4 regions of the Arthrobacter sp. NamB2 genome follow, and region 1 is predicted to be linked to each of the others. Evidence: riboswitches for the same ligand, from Rfam matches in the RefSeq annotation. Region 1 holds a riboswitch; each other region holds the start of a gene.

Region 1 (2,192 bases):
ACGTCCTGCTGGCCGGTGACGAGACCGCAGTGCCGGCCATCAGCGCGATCCTCGAGGCGCTCCCCGAGGACATGAGCGGGCAGGCGTTCCTCGAGGTCCCGGACGAGCGGGACATCCAGAGCATCGAGACCCGGTCCTCGGTCGCCATCACCTGGCTTCCGCGCAGGGGTCTCCCGCACGGTGAGCTGCTGGAGACAGCGGTTCGCGACGCCGTGCGCGTACCCGGCTGGGTGTCCCTCGCCGGCTCCGCCGACGCCGTCAGTGGCGGTACCGAACCCGAGTACGTCGATGTCGACAGAACCATCCTCTGGGAGACCCCGCAACTGCTCGAGACTGCGATCGTGAGGTCGACGGTCAATCCCGAGCGCCCGTCGGGCACCCAACCGTTCTACGCCTGGATCGCGGGGGAGGCAGCGGTGGTGCGGGGACTGCGCCGCTATCTGGTGCGCGATGTGGGCGTCGACCGGAAACAGGTTGCGTTCATGGGGTACTGGCGCAAAGGGCGCGCCGAGTTGTCCTGATGCCGCCGATCGGTTCCCGAGGCGCAGGTTCTCCGGGGGAATTGCGCAGGTTCCCGTGAGCGGAAAGCAGTATTGCACGAAAGATCCACAGGATGGATAACGGAATTGTAACTGCGCGTTCCGTGCCCTAAGGTTTGAGCAGTCGAAGCACGTTCTATTGTGATCCAGGTCCGCACGCCTAACCCTGTCAGCGGACCGCATGAACAACCTGTGACAGGGGTGGAGGATCCACATTCCGGCGGTGCGAGCCGCCTTGGGGTGAAGCCCTCTACGCATTGCTAATCAGCACGGCCCCACCTGCGGTTCCACCGCGTCCGGGGCTGCGCCGAGGGGGCCGAGTCAACTCTTGCTCGAATCCGACAGCTAACTTCGCCGGCGTCCTGAGAGAGGTATGCAGTTGACCCAGACGGTTACGTCCGGGCGCCGTCGCGCGTCCGACGATCGGGCGCACCACCAGTCGGTTCCGCACAGCTTTGCCCCCGCCCTCCCGAGCCGCCGGTCGCTCCGCGTCGGGACGTACGAGGCCCGACCTGCCGTCAGGACCCCCGCGGCCCGCGTGGCCCCCGCCGACACGCGCGCCACGATCGTGACCCATGCTGCGCCCGGCATCGAAGCCGCGCCCGCTTCCGTTGCTGCCCACGTTGCCGTTGCTGAGCCCGTTGCCGTTGCTGCGCCTGCTCCCGTCGCGGCCGTTACCGCCCGCGTGGCCGTTCCAGGCCTCCCGACGGCTCCTGCTCGCGCGCCCATGGCTGCCTCCTCCGCCGGTGGCGCGGCCCCCACCCGCGCCGGTCGACGGGCCGCGACTCCGGCTGGTCCTCCTGCGGCATCCGCCGTCGAAGCCTCGAGCCGGGTTGCAGCACCACGACCGCCCGTGTCGGTTCCGCCCGTCACCGTGCGTGCCCTTCCGGTGCCCGCCCCCTCCGAGCGCCTGCTCAGCCGCCGGGAGATCCGTGAACAGGAGAGGGCCGCGCGCGAGGCAGCCGAAGCCGTGCTCCTGCACTCCGAGAGCCTGGCGTCCGAACGGGTCGAGGTCGCCGTCGTAGAGCCGAGGCGCCCACCGGTCGAGGTTTCAGCCACCGAACCCACACCGGCACCACGGGCGGACGACGTCGACGGCGCTGTCCCGGCGACGCGCCGGAGCGCCCGCCAGCCCTCTGCCGCCGTGCGCCCGCACCAGGGCACACGGCGACGCGCGGCAGTCCGCCCGACGGCAGTCCGCCGCGCCGCAGCCCGCACCACGCCGCTCACACGACTGCGGGACAACGCCGCGACCGCCGGCATCGTCCTCGCTTCCGCCGGTCTGGTCATGGGTGCCGTGGCTCCCTCGACGACGGCCGCGGCCACGGGCAGCAGTGCCACGGCCGCGGAAGCGCCCAGCGTTGCACTGGCCCCGGGTGTCGCTCCTGCTGTCACTGCGCCTGCCGAGGCGTCGGTGACGTTCGGCCTGGAGAGTGCAGGCCCGGCGACCGAGGGCATCGCTCCGAGCATCGCCAGCGCGAGGGCCCTCTCGAGCTCGCTGACCCCGGCAGCGAAGGAACGCAAGGCGTTCGACGTTCCCGTGGCCAATCCCGTCGTGGCTTCGACCTTCGGATACCGGGTCAACCCCATGGGTGGCTACGGCTCGGAACTCCATACCGGCCTGGACTACGCCAGCGCGTGCGGTACGCCCGT
Region 2 (2,192 bases), on a different contig from region 1:
GTTTTCCAGCCTTCTCCCGCCATGGGTTAACCTTGGGAGGCGTGGGGCGGAACAGGCTGTGGCGGCCGTGCAACCCCTCATCGGCGTGAGGCATTCCCGCCGAGCACCCGCACCGCACCAAGGAGCTGACCCGCATGACGGACCTCATCGACACCACCGAGATGTACCTGCGGACAATCCTTGAACTCGAGGAGGAGAACATCGTCGCTCTCCGCGCGAGGATCGCGGAGCGGTTGCGTCATTCCGGCCCCACGGTCTCCCAGACCATCGGCCGGATGGAACGCGACGGACTCGTCGTCGTCTCGGGCGACCGGCACCTCGAACTCACAGAGCTCGGTCGTCATCGTGCCACAGGCGTCATGAGGAAGCACCGCCTCGCCGAGCGCCTGCTGAGCGACGTCATCGGGCTCGATTGGGCCTACGTCCACGACGAGGCCTGCCGTTGGGAGCACGTGATGAGCGAGCGCGTGGAGCGCAGGCTGTACGAGCTGCTGGGCAAGCCCTCGGAGTCGCCGTACGGCAACCCAATTCCCGGCCTGGAGGCGATCGGCGGCGTCCAGTCGGAGCTGTTCACGGATGGTGTGGTGACCCTGCTCTCGGCGATGGCGACGTACTCCCCGGACAAGCAGGTGACACTGATCCGGCTGGCCGAACCGATCCAGGTGGATCCCGAGCTGCTCACGCAGCTCGACGAGGGCGGGTTGCGTCCGGGAGCCCACCTCACCCTGGAGTCCGTGGGAGGGTACGTGTCCGTGCGCGTTCCAGGCGTGGAGGGCGCCCTCGAACTGCCGCCCGAGGTCGCCTCGCACGTCTTCGTGTCCGTCGCCGCCTGACGCTCCGCCACAGCCGTCGTCACCAAGAACATACCGTTCCGTGATCTGAACGTGACATACCCGCGTATCTGTTGTAGCCTTCATCTCGTGCCAAATTCGCTCTAGATCCGGCACCCTCGTGCAAATCGCCTAGCTCTGCCATTGCCCGAGGTCCGTTCGCACCATCGCATGGCAGAGGCGGGGGAACCAATTTTTGGGTTTCGTCACAGAAATCCTTGGGGTTAAGTCGCTGTTTGCGCAGCGGCCGGGTGACTCCCATCCGAATCCGACAGCTCACCTCGCAGGCGTTGGGAGAGGTAATCCAACGTGTCCAATAGCTCTTCGCTGGGCCGCCACCGCGCGCCCCAGACCACCAGCCCCCTGACTGCTCTTTCCACCGCTGTTGCGTCGAACGCCGGATCGGTGGGCCGCCAGGCAGCCGTCATCGTCGCCGCTTCGGGCCTGGTGCTCACCGCAGGCCTCCCGGCCCATGGAGCCACCACGGCCGAGCGTGAGGTGCAGTCCTCGACCGCCCTGACCGTCAGCCGCGTCGTCGCCGCCGAGGTCAGCGTCCCGGCCACCGCGAAGGTCTCCTTCGACCGCGTAGCCGTCGAGGTGACGCCGGCCCCCGAGGCGGTTGTGGAAGCTCCCGTCGTCGAGGCCGAGCCCGTCGTCGTCGAAGCCGCCGCCCCGGTCGCACTGCCCCAGGCCGCACCGGTAGCGGCCGCGCCGGTCGCAGCCCCCGTCGCAGCAGCACCTGTCGCCGCACAAGCTGCTCCCGCTCCTGTCGCCGCGCAGGCCGCACCCGCTCCCGTCCAGTCCTCCGGCGTCGCTGCCGGACTGGTCGCCTCCGCCTACGCCCAGATCGGCGTTGCGCAGGACTGCACCGCCATGGTCGAGAAGGCGCTGCGCTCGGTCGGCAAGTCCGTCGGCGACCTCGCGCCGGGACAGTTCTACCAGTTCGGCGACGTCGTCGGAACGCCCGCTGCGGGCGACCTCGTGATCACCGGCGGCCACGTAGCGATCTACGTCGGCAACGGCCAGGTCATCAGCGGTGGCCTCAACGGCATGAACACCGGCCTGCACAGCCTGTCAGACCTCCCCGGCGCCAGCTTCGTCCGCGTCCGCTAGAACCCCCCCCACACTCGGAGTATCCCCCCATGTCTTCACGCGTCACGATCGCACGCCACCGAGGAGAAGCGCAGAACGCTGCCGGCTTCTCCGCTCTCGCAAAGTCCGTCACGACCAACGCCGGGGGGATGGGCCGCCAGGCCGCCGTCATCGCCGCGGCCTCGGGCCTCGTCCTGACCAGCGGTGTCGCAGCCAACGCGGCTGACCTGCAGCCGCAGCGCGAGGTATCGGCCTCGAACGTCACCGTCA
Region 3 (2,192 bases), on a different contig from region 1:
TGGACGGGACGCACAGCGCGTGGCTGGGCACCGGGGAGATCTCGAGCCGGCTCGTGAGGGCCGGCGTGCAGAAGGCCGACGGCTTCTTCCTCAACGTCTCCAACTACGAGCTCACAGAGCGGCAGCTGAAGTTCGGCAGCTGGGTATCGAAGTGCATCTACTACGCCACCGAGATCAATCCGGGCGCCTACGGCTCCTGTGGCAGCCAGTACCACCCGGCGTCACCCGCCGACTTCTCCACGTGGGGGCTGACGGACGCCTGGTACGCGCAGAACGTCGACGCAGCCCCGAACGCGCCGTCGAACGATGACCTCGCACACTTCGTCATCGACACGAGCCGCAACGGAAAGGGTCCCTGGGTTCCGACGGCGGCATACCCGGACCCCCAGGTCTGGTGCAACCCGCCGAGCCGCGGGCTGGGCTACCTGCCCACGTCAGATACCGGCAATCCCCTGGCCGATGCCTTCCTGTGGATCAAGGTGCCGGGTGAGTCCGACGGCGAGTGCAGCCGCGGGCTGACGGACAACGGGGGAGTGGATCCCGAGTGGGGCCGCGTGGATCCCGCCGCCGGAGCCTGGTTCCCAGAGCAGGCACTCGACCTCATCAGGAACGCCAGCGCGCCGGTTCGACCGTAGTACAACGCGCGTGCGCGGCCCGGTTCGGCCGCGCACGCGCCCCTGCGCCTAGGGTGGAGCAATGGAGAGCTGGAAGTCGGCGCAGCGTGTTCAGGAGCGGAGGCTCTGGAGCACCCTGTCCGCGGTCGGTGCGGTACTGACATTGACCCTCGTCAGCAGCATCCTTCTCGTGGCAACCAGCGGGGGCTCGCACGTGACCGGTTGGTTCTACTTCCAGCAAGCCGCGCTGCTCGCACTCAGTGTGGCTGGCACTGTCGCCGCACTCCGGCGCTGGCACGCGACCCGCGTGCGTGGGTAGGGTAAGCGCCGTTACACAAATGTGACAAACCGGACGAGCGCTGGCTATCGTCGTCGGGTGCCTCCGTCCATGGGAGGCGCTCCTGGTCGGATTGCCGAGCCCTGCCGCCGACCGGGGTCGTTCGCAATCACGAAGGCGGGGACGGGGGAACCACAGTTCCATCGGGCGCGCAGGTTCACCTGCCGACGTCCTTGGGGTTAAGCCGCAGCACCATCGCCCACGAGGCGGGGGCGCGGCCGGGTGACTCCCATCCGAACCCGACAGCTCACCCCGTAGGCATGGGAGAGGTATAGATCCATGTCACGAAACACCCCGGCACGCCACCGTGCTGCCACCGACGGCAATCTCGCTCTGCAGAGCCTGTCCCGCGCAGTGAAGGGCCGCGCCACCGCCGTCGGCCGTCCCGTCGCCATCGTTGCCGTCACGTCGGGCCTCGCGCTCACCGCCGTCGGCACGGCACACGCGGGTTCCACCACGGAACAGGGCACGACGTCGGCATCGGCAGCAGTCGCTGCCCCTGTTGTTCCCGCCCCTGCTGTTCCCACCGCAGTCGCTCCCGCCGCCGCGGCTGTCGCAGCGGCCGGTGGAACGCACACCGTCGTCCCGGGCGACACCCTGGGAGGCATCTCCGCCAGCTACGGCGTGGACCTGGTGGCCGTTCTTTCGGTCAACAGCCTCTCCGTGGCGTCGATCATCTTCCCCGGCGACAGCATCACCATCCCCGCCGGCGATGCAGTCCAGGCCCCCACCCAGTCCGTGACGATTGCTGCGGTCCCAACCGCCGCCGTCGCTCCCGCTGCCGAGATCGCTCCGGCGCAGCAGGCTGCAGCCGTTGCCGCGGCGCCTGCCGTGTCCACCGCCGCCGGGTCCGGAATGTACCTCGCCTCGGCTGACGTCACCCCGGTGGCCTCGACCAGCGGTGTCGCAGGGACCCTCGTGGCATCCGCGCAGTCGCAGCTCGCGGCCGGTGCCGTCCAGGACTGCACCGTGCTCGTCGAGAAGGCGCTGCGCGCCGCCGGTATCTCCGTCGGAGACCTCGGCCCCTCGCAGTTCTTCCAGTTCGGCGCAACGGTGGCCACCCCCGCTCCTGGCGACATCGTCATCACGGGCGGCCACGTAGCCATCTACGTCGGCGGTGGCCAGGTCATCAGCAGTGGCATGAACGGGTCGAACCTCACCCTGCAGCACCCCCTCTCGGACCTTCCGGGAGCGTCCTTCGTTCGCGTAGCGGGCTAGCGCCGGAACGAACCACACGCCGG
Region 4 (2,192 bases), on a different contig from region 1:
GAGGTAGATACCGACGTGGCCGCCGCCGTTCTGGCTCACGAGGTCACCCGGCTGCGGGTTGCTGGTGGGCCTCAGGGAGGCGAACTGCGACCACGTGGTGCGGGGCAGGTTGATGCCGTGCTGGGCGTAGACCCACTGCACGAAGCCCGAGCAGTCCCAGGCACCGTAGGAGGTACCGCCGTAGACGTATCCCGAACCTTCGCCCTGCAGCGCAGTCGCGACGATACCGCTGACGGGTCCCCTCGACGCTGCGGACTGCGTGCTGAGGCCCGTGGAGTTTCCTGCAGTTGCGGGAGCAACGACGGCTGCCGACTGCACCGAGTACTGCTGCGGAGCAGCGGAACCACCGAGTGAGATGGACTGGCCGGGGTAGATGATGGAGCTGTACCCAAGCCCGTTGGCCGTGAACAGCGCTTCGAGGCTCAGGCCGTGGGCCGCTGCGATGCTTCCCAGCGTGTCGCCCGCCTGCACCGTGTAGCTGGCCGTCGCAGTCGTGCTGACCGCTGCCTGCTGGGTACTCACGGATTCGAGGCTGACCTCGCCTGCTGCGGCATTCGCCGGGAGCGCTGCGCCGAACATGATGCCCGAAGCGACGGCGACGACGCCGGCGGGCTTGCCTGCGACGGACGCGGTTGCCGTGACGGCACGCGACGCCGTGACGAGGGGGTTGACGCGCGTGGGGACTGCCCGGTGGCGCGCGATATGGCTCTTCTTGGACATGCTGTTGCCTTTCCCAATGCCTGCGAAGTTAGCTGTCGGGTTCGGATGGGACATCCGGACGCCTTGCCTGCAGACCACCGCCCCAAAGCTGGTCTACGCGCGTCTTTACCCCTAGGACTCGTGGAACGAGCCCGCTATCGGTTCCCCCGCCCCTGTCGAACGTGGTGTGCGAACGGTCCATCCTCATCGACAGGGTTAGGCAGAGTGAGGGTGGGCGCCCTTCCGTTGTGGAACGAGCGCGCCCTCAACGGTACGCGCCGTCCGAGCTATTGTCACGTTTGGGTTACGAGGCGCTGATCACTCGGGCGGCAATGGTGCGCCGTCGCCTACATCCTGGCGTTGCGCGGCCTGGGCTGGCAGAACGGGCACAGGAACGAGGAACGGTTCATGAAGGACTCCCTACGCATGGCCGTCTGCCTGCCCTCGTCCAGGCACCGGCGGCAGTAATGCCCCGCGCGCCCATAGGCTTCGAGCTCACGCGCGAAGTATCCCGACGCTCCGTTGACGTTCACGTACAGCGAGTCGAAACTGGTGCCACCCGCGTCGAGGGCACGCTCCATGACAGCCGTCACGGCATCGATGATCCTGACGGTGTCGGGTCGGCGCATCGTGTCGGTGGGACGGGCATAGTGCATCTTCGCGAGCCAGAGCGCCTCGTCCGCGTAGATGTTGCCGATCCCCGAGATGAGGCCCTGGTCGAGGAGGGCGCGCTTGAGTCCCGTCCGGCGCTCCCGCAACCGCCGGTGGAAGCTCTCGACGGAGAACGCGGGATCGAGCGGATCCCTCGCGATGTGCGCAGCCTGGCGCGGTATCAGCGCCAGGTTCTCCACTCCGAGTCCACCGGGTTGTCCATCGGCGGTCGGTTCGAGGTCGGTGACGAACATGCCGCCGAAGATCCGCTGATCGACGAACCGCAGCTCGGTCGGCAGCCGTCCACCCTCCTCGTCGAAGGCGGCGGAGAGCCTGAGGCGGACCTTGAGGTGCTTCTCCGTCGGGGCGTCCGGTTCTTCGATGAGCAGTTGTCCGCTCATGCCGAGATGGGACATCAGCGCGTCCCGCGGCTGGGGGTGCGGCCGGGTCGGGTCCTCGAGCGTCATCCAGAGGAATTTCCCCCGGCGCACCACGTCGCGAATGCGGGCGCCCGTCAGGTTGCCCACGAAATCCTCGGCGCCGAGGACGTGCCTCCGCAGGGACCGGGGATCGAGCACGTCCACCGCCTCGATGCTGCGGCCCGCGGCCCAACGGACCAGTCCGCGTCGGACCACCTCGACCTCGGGCAGCTCGGGCACTCAGGCCCTGTCTGCCTGCTGGGCTCCGGCTCCGGCCGGCTCGCCGTCCGCCTGCTGGGCCCCGGCCGGATCACCGCCGACCGGAGTCGCCGGACGGTCCGAGAGGAGCTTCCAGGACTCTGCGGCCGCCGCCTGCTCGGCCTCTTTCTTCGAATGGCCGCATCCGGATCCGTACTCGACGCC

What was found. A riboswitch is a leader RNA that binds a small molecule or an ion and turns the genes downstream of it on or off. The one in region 1 is predicted to bind cyclic di-AMP.
Region 2: linked by a shared signal. The riboswitch ahead of FDK12_RS08500 (NlpC/P60 family protein) and the one ahead of FDK12_RS06425 (M23 family metallopeptidase) in region 1 are both predicted to bind cyclic di-AMP.
Region 3: linked by a shared signal. The riboswitch ahead of FDK12_RS11525 (LysM peptidoglycan-binding domain-containing protein) and the one ahead of FDK12_RS06425 (M23 family metallopeptidase) in region 1 are both predicted to bind cyclic di-AMP.
Region 4: linked by a shared signal. The riboswitch ahead of FDK12_RS03150 (C40 family peptidase) and the one ahead of FDK12_RS06425 (M23 family metallopeptidase) in region 1 are both predicted to bind cyclic di-AMP.

The regions. Positions count from the first base shown of each region.
Region 1 is NZ_SZWI01000002.1:570,461-572,652, forward strand. It holds gene FDK12_RS06420 (siderophore-interacting protein) at 1-521, shown strand, start outside; cyclic di-AMP (ydaO/yuaA leader) riboswitch at 687-915, shown strand; gene FDK12_RS06425 (M23 family metallopeptidase) at 919-2,192, shown strand, end outside.
Region 2 is NZ_SZWI01000003.1:441,343-443,534, reverse strand. It holds gene FDK12_RS08505 (metal-dependent transcriptional regulator) at 135-833, shown strand; cyclic di-AMP (ydaO/yuaA leader) riboswitch at 950-1,134, shown strand; gene FDK12_RS08500 (NlpC/P60 family protein) at 1,140-1,943, shown strand; gene FDK12_RS08495 (NlpC/P60 family protein) at 1,973-2,192, shown strand, end outside.
Region 3 is NZ_SZWI01000006.1:84,232-86,423, forward strand. It holds gene FDK12_RS11515 (glycoside hydrolase family 6 protein) at 1-635, shown strand, start outside; gene FDK12_RS11520 (hypothetical protein) at 697-933, shown strand; cyclic di-AMP (ydaO/yuaA leader) riboswitch at 1,016-1,227, shown strand; gene FDK12_RS11525 (LysM peptidoglycan-binding domain-containing protein) at 1,231-2,169, shown strand.
Region 4 is NZ_SZWI01000001.1:688,631-690,822, reverse strand. It holds gene FDK12_RS03150 (C40 family peptidase) at 1-720, opposite strand, end outside; cyclic di-AMP (ydaO/yuaA leader) riboswitch at 723-932, opposite strand; gene mutM (bifunctional DNA-formamidopyrimidine glycosylase/DNA-(apurinic or apyrimidinic site) lyase) at 1,047-2,009, opposite strand; gene rnc (ribonuclease III) at 2,010-2,192, opposite strand, start outside.